DNA from 3 places in the Mesorhizobium sp. CC13 genome. Region 1 is predicted to be linked to each of the others. Evidence: riboswitches for the same ligand, from Rfam matches in the RefSeq annotation. Region 1 holds a riboswitch; each other region holds the start of a gene.
The links. Region 1 has a riboswitch for cobalamin ahead of PV773_RS17945 (aromatic ring-hydroxylating dioxygenase subunit alpha). Riboswitches for the same ligand answer to the same signal wherever they lie in the genome.
Positions count from the first base shown of each region.

Region 2: linked by a shared signal. The riboswitch ahead of bluB (5,6-dimethylbenzimidazole synthase) and the one ahead of PV773_RS17945 (aromatic ring-hydroxylating dioxygenase subunit alpha) in region 1 are both predicted to bind cobalamin.
Region 3: linked by a shared signal. The riboswitch ahead of PV773_RS07970 (ABC transporter ATP-binding protein) and the one ahead of PV773_RS17945 (aromatic ring-hydroxylating dioxygenase subunit alpha) in region 1 are both predicted to bind cobalamin.

Region 1 covers NZ_JARDJI010000014.1:66,029-70,205, reverse strand. Annotated here, with positions in the region: partial or broken gene PV773_RS17960 (electron transfer flavoprotein subunit alpha/FixB family protein) at 1-248, shown strand, start outside; partial or broken gene PV773_RS17955 (TrbI/VirB10 family protein) at 303-1,350, shown strand; gene PV773_RS17950 (DUF2274 domain-containing protein) at 1,347-1,577, shown strand; cobalamin riboswitch at 2,007-2,217, shown strand; gene PV773_RS17945 (aromatic ring-hydroxylating dioxygenase subunit alpha) at 2,325-3,572, shown strand; gene PV773_RS17940 (hybrid-cluster NAD(P)-dependent oxidoreductase) at 3,583-4,177, shown strand, end outside.
Region 2 covers NZ_JARDJI010000004.1:223,661-227,837, forward strand. Annotated here, with positions in the region: gene PV773_RS08995 (outer membrane beta-barrel protein) at 1-1,568, shown strand, start outside; gene bluB (5,6-dimethylbenzimidazole synthase) at 1,565-2,317, opposite strand; cobalamin riboswitch at 2,343-2,526, opposite strand; gene galU (UTP--glucose-1-phosphate uridylyltransferase GalU) at 2,593-3,480, opposite strand; gene PV773_RS09010 (lytic murein transglycosylase) at 3,726-4,177, shown strand, end outside.
Region 3 covers NZ_JARDJI010000004.1:12,382-16,558, reverse strand. Annotated here, with positions in the region: gene PV773_RS07980 (iron ABC transporter permease) at 1-805, opposite strand, end outside; gene PV773_RS07975 (ABC transporter substrate-binding protein) at 859-1,803, opposite strand; gene PV773_RS07970 (ABC transporter ATP-binding protein) at 1,827-2,642, opposite strand; cobalamin riboswitch at 2,744-2,954, opposite strand; gene PV773_RS07965 (MFS transporter) at 2,987-4,153, opposite strand.

The sequences.
Region 1 (4,177 bases):
ACGACACCATCGTCGCCGCCGCCACCTCGACCGGCAAGAACGTTTCGCCGCGCGTCGCAGCCCTGCTCGACGTCGGCCAGGTCTCCGAAATCATCGAGGTCGTCTCGTCCGACACCTTCAAGCGCCCGATCTATGCCGGCAACGCCATCCAGACGGTGCAGGCGCTCGACGCCATGAAGGTGATCACCGTGCGCACCGCCTCGTTCCAGGCTGCCGCCGAAGGCGGCTCGGCCGCGGTCGAGACCATCCAGCAATCGTCAGAGGCGCGTCCGCATCGTGCGCGCTGACTCAAGGCCGGCTTCATGAGCGCGACCAACCCCGGACAGAAAAAGGAAGCGTCGTTCTCCGATGACGCCCTGCCGCTCACCGACGAACCTGCGATGCGGCTGCGCCCCGAGCCCCCGCGTGTGACGCGCCTTTCGCGCAAGGTGCTGGCCGGTCTCAGCCTCATTGCCGGCGTCAGCCTGGGTGGCGCTCTGATCTACGCGCTTCAGAGCCGCAAGGCCAGAAAGCCGCAAGAACTGATTTCGACGGACAGCCTCGCCGTTGCCGACGGGCTCGCTGGCCTGCCGCGCGACTACACCGGTCCCATCCTCGGCTCGCCGCTTCCCGGCGACCTTGGCCGACCGATCCTCAATGCGCAAAACGCGGTGCGGCCGCCGCCGATCGTCGCGCCCGACCCAAACCTGAGCGCCGAGGAGCAGCGTCGGCAGCAGGAGCTCGAATCCGCCCGCACGGCAAAGCTGTTAGTGCCGACCGAAACACGACCGGTATTGACTGCGACGCCTACCGCGTCGCCGACCTCCCCAGTGCAGCCGATGCCGAATCCAACCGCACTCGGCCTCGACCCCCAGCCATCGACGCCGACGGCCGTCGAGCGTCAAAACGCCTTCCTCAATGCCCCGCCCGACAAGCGCAGCGTCTCGCCCGATCGCGTCGCGGCTCCGACATCGCCCTATGTGCTGCAGGCGGGCGCGGTGATCCCGGCCGCACTGATCACCGGCATCCGCTCCGATCTGCCCGGTCAAATCATGGCGCAGGTCACCGAAAACGTCTATGACAGCCCGACGGGACGCTTCCTGCTGGTGCCGCAGGGCACCCGCGTCATCGGCCAATACAGCAACGATGTCGGCTTCGGACAGCGTCGGGGCGGAGCTCGCCACCGACAACGATGACCGGCTGATCAATGCCATGCGCAACGGCGCCCAGGACACGATCAACGAGGCAGGTCAGCAGATCATCCGCCGCCAGCTCAACATCGCGCCGATGCTGACCATCCGGCCTGGCTTCCCGGTCCGCGTCATCGTCACGCGCGATCTCGTGCTCGAGCCCTATGGCGCAACACAATGATCAAGCTGAAGCTAAGCCCCATCGCCGACGACAGGCCTGTGAAGGTGACGCTGGAGCTTCCAGCGTCGTTGCATCGCGATCTCAAGACTTATGCGGAGATCCTCGGCCGCGAGAGCGGTCAGCCGGCAACCGAACCCGTTCGGCTGATCGTACCGATGCTGGAACGCTTCATCGCGACGGATTGCGGGTTTGCGAAGGCTCGGCGGATCCCTGACCCCGATCCGTAGCGATCGTCGAGTTTCTGGCTGGCAGGCCGTCCGTGACGCATCCGAGAGAAAGCTGCGAAACCGGCAGCACACCAATGCGGGCGTGTGAACTTCCGTACGCCCGCAATCCCATCTTGCTCCCCAAGGGCCGGGGAATATTTGAATCCTTCGACGCTTCCCGCACGACCGACAACGTGCTGCAGGTGAGAACCGATGCCGTTCCGAGTTGTCTCGATCTGATGGCACGCGCGCAGCGCTGCTGGAACAATCTCTGGGCGGCATTCGCCTCCTTGCCGAGCGTGTCCGCGACGAAGCCCAACGAGCCAATGGCTGGATCATTGACGCCGTGCTGATGAAGCGCGCGGAAGCAACTGACGATCGCCACGGTCGCTGTCGTCTTTGCAATCTGCCGATGTCGCTTTCCAGGCTTTGTCAGCGACGCGTCCGTGATCTGATCGACACGTTCAAGGTGCCCGTTGGCGAATTGGCCTGCGGGATAATTGGGAAGTCGGTTTGATGCCGACGCTGCCCCCGCAACGGTAGCGAAGCTTGTCGTCTCGACGGGAGAACCACTGGGCGTATGCCTGGGAAGGTGTCGGGACAGTCCTCAACAAAGGACAGCTTCGGAGCCCGGAAACCAGCCTCGAACTCTTTCAACCGACTGATCGCGGTGGGCGGTCAAGAGGCAGAGCGTTCGGGCAGTTCGTCCCGCGCGATCTTCCCCTCCATACCACCAGTTCAGTCCTTGTGCCGCTAGCGAGGACGGACATGGATACGCGCAACGAAATGCTGAAGCTCATCCGCGAAAGGCGCGATGGCTTCAGCCTGCCGCAACCCTTCTACATCGACCCCAATTTCTACAAGCTCGATCTTGAGCTGATCTGGTACCGGGACTGGCTGTTTGTCGGCCACGACTGCGAGGTCGCCAAGGCCGGAAGTTTCTTCACCGTCCAGGTGGGCGATTATCCCGTCGTCATCGTGCGCGGACGCGACGGACAGATCCGCGCCTTCCACAATTCCTGCCGCCACCGCGGCAGCCGCGTTTGCACCAGCGACAGGGGAACGTCAGCACGGCTGGTCTGCCCTTACCACCAGTGGACCTACGATCTCGACGGCAAACTGGTCTTCGCCCGCCAGATGGCCGAGGACTTCAAGAAGGAGGATTTCGGGCTGAAGCCCGTCGCCTGCGAAAGCGGCGGCGGCTACATCTTCATCTGCCTGGCCAAGGAACCCGCCGACTTCCGCCCGTTCCGGACGCTGATGGAGCCCTACTTCGCTCCCCACAGTCTCGTCGACGCCAAGGTCGCCTTCGAGTCGACCATCTTCGAGAAGGGCAACTGGAAGCTGGTGTGGGAGAACAACCGAGAATGCTACCACTGCGCGGCCAACCATCCCGAACTTTGTAAGACCTTTCCCGAGGCGCCGACCGTCACCGGGGTCAACGGCGCTGACAGCGACCCCGACATGCTGGCGCACTGGGCCCGCTGCGAGGCGGCAGGCCTGCCATCGCGCTTCTGCATAGACAAGGACGGGCAGTACCGTGCAACCCGCGCGCCGCTTCTCGGCGAGGCCGTCAGCTACACGACGACGGGAAGGCGCGCCGTCCGCAGGAACCTGTCAGACCAGGTTTTCACCGACCGCATCGGCACGCTTCTGCTCTACCACTATCCGACAACGTGGAACCACGTCCTTGGCGATTATGCGGTCACCTTCCGCGTCCTGCCGATCAGCGCGACGGAGACGGCGGTCACCACAAAGTGGCTCGTGCACAAGGATGCGGTCGAGGGCGTCGACTACGACCTCAAGGGACTGACCCACGTCTGGACCGAGACCAACGACGAGGACCGCCGCATCGTCGAGGAGAACGCCTTCGGCATCAGGTCGCCGGCCTATGAGACCGGCCCCTACTCCGAGCATCACGAAGGCGGCGTGATCCAGTTCGTCGACTGGTACGCCCGTTTCATCGAACCGAGGCTCACCGACGGGCAGAAGCCCGCGCTGCGCAGCGTCGCCTGAGGGAAGCGCCATGAATGCCATGAACGATCACAGCCTCTATCGCCACCTCGACGAGATGGCCCCGTGGAACGATCGCCTCCAGGTGCTGGAGGTGATCGCCGTGGCGGACGAAGCACCCGGCGTGAAAACCTTCACCTTCCGATCGGATGCGCAGACCTGGTTCCGTTACAAACCGGGCCAGTTCGTGACGCTGGAGCTGCCGACGGCCGCCGGCCCGCTTATGCGGACCTACACGCTGTCGTCTTCGCCTTCGCGGCCCTTCTCCATCGCCGTGACGGTCAAGGCACAGGTAGACAGCATCGGCACCCGCTGGATGTTCGGCAATCTTGTGCCGGGGTCTCGCGTCAAGGCGCTAGGTCCAGCAGGCAACTTCTCCCACCACGACCATCCGGCTGCGAAATACCTGTTCATCTCGGCGGGCTCCGGCATCACGCCGATGATGTCGATGCTACGCTGGCTGAACGACTGCGCACCATGGACCGACGTCGCCTTCGTCAACTGCGCCCGCTCGCCGGAGGAGATCATCTTCCGCAAGGAGCTGGAACTCCTCGGCAGCCGCATGCCCGGATTGTCTCTCGGATTCATGATCGAGGAGCGGTCGAGCC
Region 2 (4,177 bases), on a different contig from region 1:
TCAGCGAAACCCAGGTCAGGGATGCGCTGATGTGGCGCAAGCGCCCGGCGGTCCAGCCGGTCGCAGCTGCCCAGGACCAGAACCAGGACACATATCAGCCCGCGAGCCCCGGGGCCGTTCCCGACCAGCCGGCCGGCGAGGCGGCCGACATCTTCAGCGAGCCGCCGAACGCCGACCAAACCTCCGCCTCGACCTATGCCCTGCCCCCGACCACGGCCCGGCAGCGCGCCGAAGAGGCCCGCAGGCGCCTCGCCGCGGGCACGGCGGCACGCCCCTCCCAGCAGAGCGGACCGGAGGCGCCGACGGAGCCGGACGGCGAGTTGACCACCGGCGCGGTGCGCCAGGGCACGGTCGATTCGGAATTTGCCCCGGCGAGCGGCTCGGAGGCACGCCGCCAGACGGCGATCGAGGGACGCTACGTGCCGCGCGACGACTATCCGTTCGCGGCACCCGGCATCCGCGTCGGCAGCTTCGTGCTGCGGCCCAGCCTGGAACAGGGCGTGACGGCGACGTCGAACGCCGATTCGAGCGCCAACGGCAAGTCGGCGGTGCTTTCCGAAACCGCGCTTCGCCTCAACGCCGTCTCCGACTGGGAGCGCCACTCGGCGACGATCGACGCCTACGGCACCTTCCGCAAATCCGTCTCCGGGCAGGAACTCGAGGAGGCCACGGGCGGCATCGACGGGCGGCTCGAACTCGACCTGACCGACGGTTTCCGCGCCATCGGCACGCTCGGCTACAATGTCAGGCCGGAATCGGCGACGTCGCCGGTGGTGATCGAGGACACTGTCTCGCGGCCCCTGCGGCGCACGCTCGACGGTAGCCTGGGTCTGGAAAAGGACGTTGGCAAGGTTCGGCTTGCCGCCACCGGTGAAGTGACCAACGAGCGCTTCGACGACGCCGAACTGTCCGGCGGGGGCACGCTGTCGCAGGAAGACCGGAATTCCACGCTCTATACCGGCCGCCTGCGCGCCGGCTACGAGATTTCGCCGGCCCTCGTGCCCTTCGGCGAGGTCGAGTTCGGCCGCCGCGTCTACGACCTCAGGTTCGACACGGCCGGCTTCGAGCGCTCGTCGAACCGCGTCGGCGCGCGCGCCGGCGTCGAGATCGACATGGGCGAGAAATTCGGCGGCGAGGTCTCGGCGGGCTGGATCGCCGAGGACTTCGACGACGACCGCCTGGACACGATTTCCGCAGCCACGCTCGCGGCCGATCTCCGCTGGTCGCCGATCCGCGGCACCATCGTCAGCCTCACCGGCACGACCGTGGTGGAAGGCTCGACGACGCCGGGGCAGAGCGGCTCGGTGCTCTATTCCGGGCGCCTCGCGGTCGAACGCCAGATGCGGGCCAACCTCACCGGCTTTGCCGCGGTCGGCACCGGCTGGCGCGACTATGCCGGATCGGACGACCGCGAGCTGACGCTCACCGCAGAAGCCGGGCTGACCTGGTGGCTCAACCGCTACGCCGGCCTGACCGGCCGGTTGAGACACGAAGCGCTCGACAGCACGCTCGCCGGCCGCGACAGCAGCACCAACAGCGTGTTCGTCGGGCTGAGGGTCCAGCGCTAGGGCTTCCCGCCGTCCGACATCGTCGAGACCGCGGCCTTCAGCACGTCCTCGCCCGCACCGGAATAGACCTCGCTCATGATAAGATCAGCGAGCGGCAGGCGGCTTGCCCAGCCATGCCGCTCCAGGTCGGGCCGCGCCGCGAACTCCGACACGCGGCCGACGCACAGATAGGCCACCGGCGTGACGTGCTCGGGAATGCCGAGCAGCCTTTTCAGCGCCTCGCGGTCGAGGATGCTGACCCATCCGACGCCGATGCCTTCGGCGCGCGCCGCCAGCCAGAAGTTCTGCACCGCGCAGACCGTGCTGTAGAGGTCCATCTCGGGATTGTGCCAGCGCCCGAGCGGCGAATGCCGCGACCGGCTGCGGTCGCAGGTCACGACCAGGTTGAGCGGCGTTTCCGAGATGCCTTCGAGCTTGAGCTTGCGGTAGAGCGCCTGCCGCTCCTCGGCGATATGCGGCAATTCCTCGCCGCGCGCGGCGAGGAAGAGGTCGCGCACCTGCTCCCTGCGGCCCGGGTCGCGGATGACGATGAAATTCCACGGCTGCATGAAGCCGACCGAGGGCGCGTGGTGCGCCGCCATCAACAGGCGCGCCAGCAGGGCGTCCTCGATCGGATCGGGCAGGAAATGGCTTCGCACGTCGCGGCGCGTGAAGATGGCGCGGTACACGGCATCCTGCGCTGCCGCATCGAAACAGCCCGTATCGGCATGGGTATGGTCGGCCGGCATCGCGTGTCCCCTGGCGAGCATATCGGTTTCCGCCGCCTGACCATGCGGTGGACGATTTCTGCCGGGCCGGTCTTCTGGCTCGAGTTCAGCCCGCCTTCGGCGCCTTCCCGTCCTGCGGACAGTGGCTTTTGCCGATGCGGTCCCTCTTACAGCGTTGGGCACGCCACGGATTTGCACCGTGTTCCCGATTCTCCCGCATCGCTGCGGGCACCTGGCAGGACATGTCTACTCGGCACTGATGCCGAAAACCACCGCGCCGCGCGTCCAATTCTGACGCGCGGGCGACATTGGGAAGGTCAGCGAGCCGGCTTCATCTCGCCGAGCAGGCTTTCGATGACGCCCGCCATGCGCTCGTTGATATCGGCCCGCGACAGCGCGAAGGCGACGTTGGCCTCGACGAAGCCCTCCGGCGAACCGCAGTCGAAGGTGCGGCCGCGATAGTGGTAGCCGAAGAAGGACTGCTGCTTCTCGAGCTTGAGCATCGCGTCGGTGAGCTGGATCTCGTCGCCGGCGCCGCGCTCCTGGTTGGCCAGGATGCCGAAGATCTCCGGCTGCAGGATGTAGCGGCCGTTGATGAACAGGTTCGACGGCGCCGTGCCGGGCTTCGGCTTCTCCACCATGCCGTCGATGCGGAAGCCGGTATGGACGGTTTCGCCCTTGCCGACGATGCCGTATTTGTGCGCCTCGGCGGGGTCGCATTCCTGCACGGCGATGATGTTGCTGCCGGTCTCGTTGTAGAGCTCGACCATCTCGCGCATGCAGCTCTTCTCGGACTGCATGATCATGTCGGGCAGAAGCAGCGCGAACGGCTCGTTGCCGACGAGCTCGCGCGCGCACCAGACCGCGTGGCCGAGGCCGAGCGGCACCTGCTGGCGGGTGAACGAGGTCTGGCCCGGCGCCGGCTGCAGGCGCTGCAGCCTTTCGAGCTGTTCGCCCTTGCCGCGCTGGGCGAGCGTGTCGTAGAGCTCGAACTGGACGTCGAAATGGTCCTCGATGACCGCCTTGTTGCGGCCGGTGACGAAGATGAAGTGCTCGATGCCTGCTTCGCGCGCCTCGTCGACGACGTACTGGATCACCGGCTTGTCGACGACGGTCAGCATTTCCTTCGGAATCGACTTGGTGGCGGGCAGGAAGCGCGTGCCCAGACCTGCGACAGGAAATACTGCCTTGCGAACTCGTTTCATGGGTGTTCGTCCGATGGTTGCATGTACCGGGCGTGGACACTGTCACGCCCCAATTGATGAATACTGAATGCGTTCACATATTCGGGGACGGCGGGCAAGACCAGCGATCACGCGAACTTGATCGAGTTGACTGGCCCTGGACAATTCGGCAGGCGGCTTTTCGTTCCCCCGGAGGACTATGGTAAACTGATTGATAACCGGCTTCGGCGATGAATCGACTTTCTGATCTCTCCAAGGAGGAAAGAATGCCTCTTCGCAAGACCGCCCGGGCCCTCGCCAGCGCCGCCGCAATCGCCGGTATCTCATTCGCGCTTTTGCTGCCTGCCGGTCCCGCCGCCGCCGAGCCGGGATTCCAGCGCTGGGTGGCGAGCTTCCGTTCGGTCGCGGCCGACAACGGCATTTCCGGTTCGACCTACGACCGCGCCTTCCGCGGCATCACCTCCGCCGATGCCGAAGTGCTGGAAAAGGCGCGCTTCCAGCCCGAATTCACCGCCCCTGTCTGGGACTATTTCGACAACCGCGTGCATGACCAGTCGATCGCCACCGGCCGCGAGATGGCGCGCAAGTGGAAGCCCTGGCTCGACCGCATCGAGGCCGCCTACGGCGTCGACCGCTACGTGCTGTTGGCCATCTGGTCGATGGAATCCAACTATGGCGAGATCCTCAAGAACGACAAGGTGATGCGCAACGTGGTGCG
Region 3 (4,177 bases), on a different contig from region 1:
GGATCATCAGCCCGACGAAGGCGATGACGCCCGAATAGGCGACGGCGCTGCCGGTGAGTATGGCACAGACCACGAAGATGACGAGGCGGAACCGGCGCGCCGGCAGCCCCAGCGCGGTGGCGCTCTCGTCGCCGAGCGTCATGGCGTTGAGGTTGCGGGCCTGGGTCAGAAGGTAGCCGCCGCCGGCGACGAGCGCCAGCAGCGGGTAGGCCAGCTGCTGCCATTGCGCCATGCCGAGGCCGCCGAGCATCCAGAAGATGACGACCGGCGCTGCCCGCGGATCGGCCAGGAAGATCAACAGGTTGCCGGCCGCCGTTATGATGAAGCTGACGGCGACGCCGGCCAATACGAGTTGGCCGGCCGAGTGCGCCCGCGTCAGGTTGGCGACCATCAGCACCAGGGCGGTGGCCGCCAGCGCGCCGGCGAAGGCGAACAGCGGCACCGTGATCGGGCCGAACACCATGCCGGCATGGAGCAAAGCGAGGATAGCCCCCAGCGCGGCACCGGATGAGACGCCGAGCAGATGCGGATCGGCGAGCGGATTGCGCGTCACCGACTGCAGTGCTGCGCCCACGACCGCGAGCGAGGCGCCGACCGTCGCCCCGAGGATGACCCGCGGCGCGCGCACGTCCCAGACGATGTTCTCGCGGCCGCTCGACCAGAAGACCTCGACGCTGCCCGGCACGAGCTTGTTGGCGATCACCCCCCAGACCGCGTCGAGCGGGATCGCCACCGAACCCACGCCGATCGCGACGAGCATCGTGACGGCCAGCAGTGCCGCGAGCGCCGCGACCAGCGCCGGCATGGCGTGGATCAGCGCATGGCGTGGGCCCTTGACGAAATTCCGGTGCGACACGGTCAGTCAGCCCGGAACGCTTCGGCCAGGCGCTTGATCGCCGCGATGTTGCGCGGCCCGGGTGTAGCCTCGACATATTCGAGCACGACGAAACGGTTGTTCCTCACCGCCGCAATGTCCTTGAAGGCCGGGTTGGAGCGCATGAAGGCGATCTTCTGCTCGGCCGTCACCTCGCCGTAGTTGACGATGACGATGACGTCGGGATTGCGCTCGATCACCGGTTCCCAGCCGATCTCGGCCCAGTTGGCCTCGACGTCGTCGGCGATGTTGATGCCGCCGGCCGCCTCGATCATCGCGGTCGGGATGGCGTAGCGGCCTGCGGTGAACGGCTTCTGCTCGCCGGAATCGTAGAGGAACACCTTCACCGGCCTGTCGAGCCGAGGCAGCCTGGACTGGAATTCGGCGAGATCCCGCTTGTAGCCCATGACCAGGGCCTCCGCCTTGTCGCGCACCCCGAAGATCGTGCCGAGGTTGAGGAGGTCGACATACATGTCGTCCATCGACGACTTTTCCCGCTTCACGACGTGGATGCAGCTTTCCGTCAGCTCGTAGACGGCGATGCCGAAGGGCGCGAGCGTGTCGGGCGTGACGGCGCCGCCGACGCTCATGCCGTAGTTCCAGCCGGCGAAATAGAAATCGGCGTCGGCGCCGAGCAGCACCTCCTTACTCGGATATTGCGGCGCGAGTTCCGGCAACTGGCCGATGTCCTTGCGAATGGCCGCGTCGATCTTGTTCCAGCCGGAAATGCCGGAATAGCCGACCATGCGGTCGGCCAGGCCGAGGGTCAGCATCATCTCGGTCAGGTTGATGTCGTTGGACACCGCCCGCTGCGGCGGAGCGGCGAAGGTCACGTCGCGGTTGCAGCTCCTGACCGTGACCGGAAAGTCGTCCGCCAGGGCGGTGGTGCAGCTTGCAAGGACTGCGGCGGCAAAAATCGTCAGGCGCATGGAGGCTCCTCGGCTTGGCGGGTTCAGCGTTCGAGATGGAAGGAAAAGCGCGGGCGCCCGGTGACCGGGTGATCGTCGAGGGTGGCGCCCACGGCGAAGTTCTCGCGGATGCGCTCGGGTGTGAGGATGTCGGCCGGCCTGCCACAGGCGACCGCGCGGCCGCCGTCCATGACCAGCACGCGGTCCGCATAGGCCGAGGCGAGCGCCAGGTCGTGCAGCGAGACCACCACGGTGCAGCCGAGATTGCGAAGCAGTTCGAGCACTTCGAGCTGATGGCGGATGTCGAGGTGATTGGTCGGCTCGTCCAGGATCAAGAGGTCGGGCCGCTGCACCACGGCTCGCGCGATCATGGTGCGTTGTTTCTCGCCGCCCGACAGCGAGCCGAAATCACGCGCGGCGAGCCGGGTGAGGCCGAGCAGCGACAGTGCGGCCTCGACGTCAAGATAGTAGTCGGCCGCGGTTCCGACGCGGGTGGCGTGCGGGATGAGCCCGAGTTCGACGATCTCGGCCACCGTCAGGCCGAAGTCCGAGGCCGGCTCCTGCAGCACTGTGGCGATGCGGCGGGCGCAATCGCGCGGCTTCATCCGCCAGATGTCGGTTCCGTCCAGCCTGACCGTGCCGCCGGTCGGCCGGTGGTAGCGGTAGAGGCAGCGCAGCAGGCTCGACTTGCCGGCGCCGTTGGGGCCGACGATGGCCAGCAGCTCCGCCGGCTCCACACGCACGGTCACTGGCTGGAGGATCGGCTTCGACGCGCGCGGGCCCCATGACAGGCCGTCGAGTTCGAGCAGTGCCGGGGTGGAGCCTACGAGACGACTAGAGCCGTGGACGTGATCGAGCATGCCCTGTCTCCGTGACGTGGCGGAGGCGGCAGAACGATCCGATCGGCGATCCGAAAAAGGCAGTCGCAACCATCATCATCTCCGCGGCACACCCCGGCCGGTTGAACGCATCCGATGATGGCAGGTCTCCTGGCTTGCGGGTTTCGGCGCCTCGGAGCCTTCCCGGCCGTGCGGCCAGTGGCATTCTTCCGACTTGCTATCCGCTCACAGTTGCGGGGGCAGCCACGGTTTCGCGTCCGGGACGTCTCACCGTGTTCCCATTTAATCCGCTGCCCGAACCAGGCAGCAGGAACCATCGCTGCCGTGGCTACAGCAACGACGGGTTGCTGACAATCGCTAAAGCGTCATGCCGCCTGCTGAATTGCGTCACGCCGGTCGAGCGCGAAGGAAATGACGGCCACGGCGAAGGCGGTCAGCGCAATCGCCGCGCCGACGAAGGGCAGGTCGGCGTAGCTCACTCCCATCGAGATCGCAGCGCCTCCCGCCCAGGCGCCGGCGGCATTGCCGGCATTGAAGGCGCCCTGGTTGAGCGTGGCGGCGAGGTTCGGCGCTTCCGAGGCTGTCTCGACGACGCGCATCTGCATCGGCGGCACGATGACGAAGGTGATGACGCCCCACATGAAGACGAGCAGGATCGCCGCGGGTACCGAGTGGCTGAGCCCGGCGAAGGCGACGTGGATCATGGCCATCACCACGAGCGCGCCGATGGCCGTCGGCATCAGCCTCCAGTCGGCCAGCTTGCCGCCGATGATGTTGCCGATGGTCATGCCGCCGCCGAACAAGAGCAGGATCCAGGTGACGGACTCGATCGACAGTCCGGTGACGCCGGTCAGGATCGGCTTGATGTAGGTGAAGACGGCAAACAGGCTGCCCGAGGCGAGCGCGGAGATGATCATGGCGAGCCACACCTGCAGCTTGCCCAACACCTTGACCTCGCCGGCGACGCCACCCTTGCCGGGAGGGGCGACGCCCGCCGGCACGAGCCAGGCGATGGCCGCGACCGAGATCAGGCCGATGACGACGACGGCGTAGAAGGTCATGCGCCAGCCGAAGGCTTCGCCGAGCGCGGTGCCGCCGGGCACGCCGAGGATGTTGGCGAGCGTCAGGCCGGCGAACATCAGGGCGATGGCGCTGGCGCGCTTGTTGGCCGGCACCAGGCTTGCCGCCACCACCGAGCCGATGCCGAAGAAGGCGCCGTGGCCGAGGGCGGTGACGACGCGCGCCGCCATCAGCGTCCAGTAGGTGGGGGCGATGGCGCAAAGCAGGTTGCCGAGAACGAACAGCATGGCCAGCCCGACCAGCACCGGCTTGCGCGGCAGTCTCGCCGTGCCGATGGCGATGATCGGGGCTCCGATGACCACGCCGAGGGCATAGCCCGTGACCAGCAGCCCCGCCGCCGGGATCGAGACGCCCAAGTCGGCGGCGACCTCGGGCAACAGCCCCATGATCACGAATTCGGTGGTACCGATGCAAAAAGATGCAACGGCCAGAGCGAGGATCGGCAAGGGCATGGATGGACTCGGGGGGAATTGAAA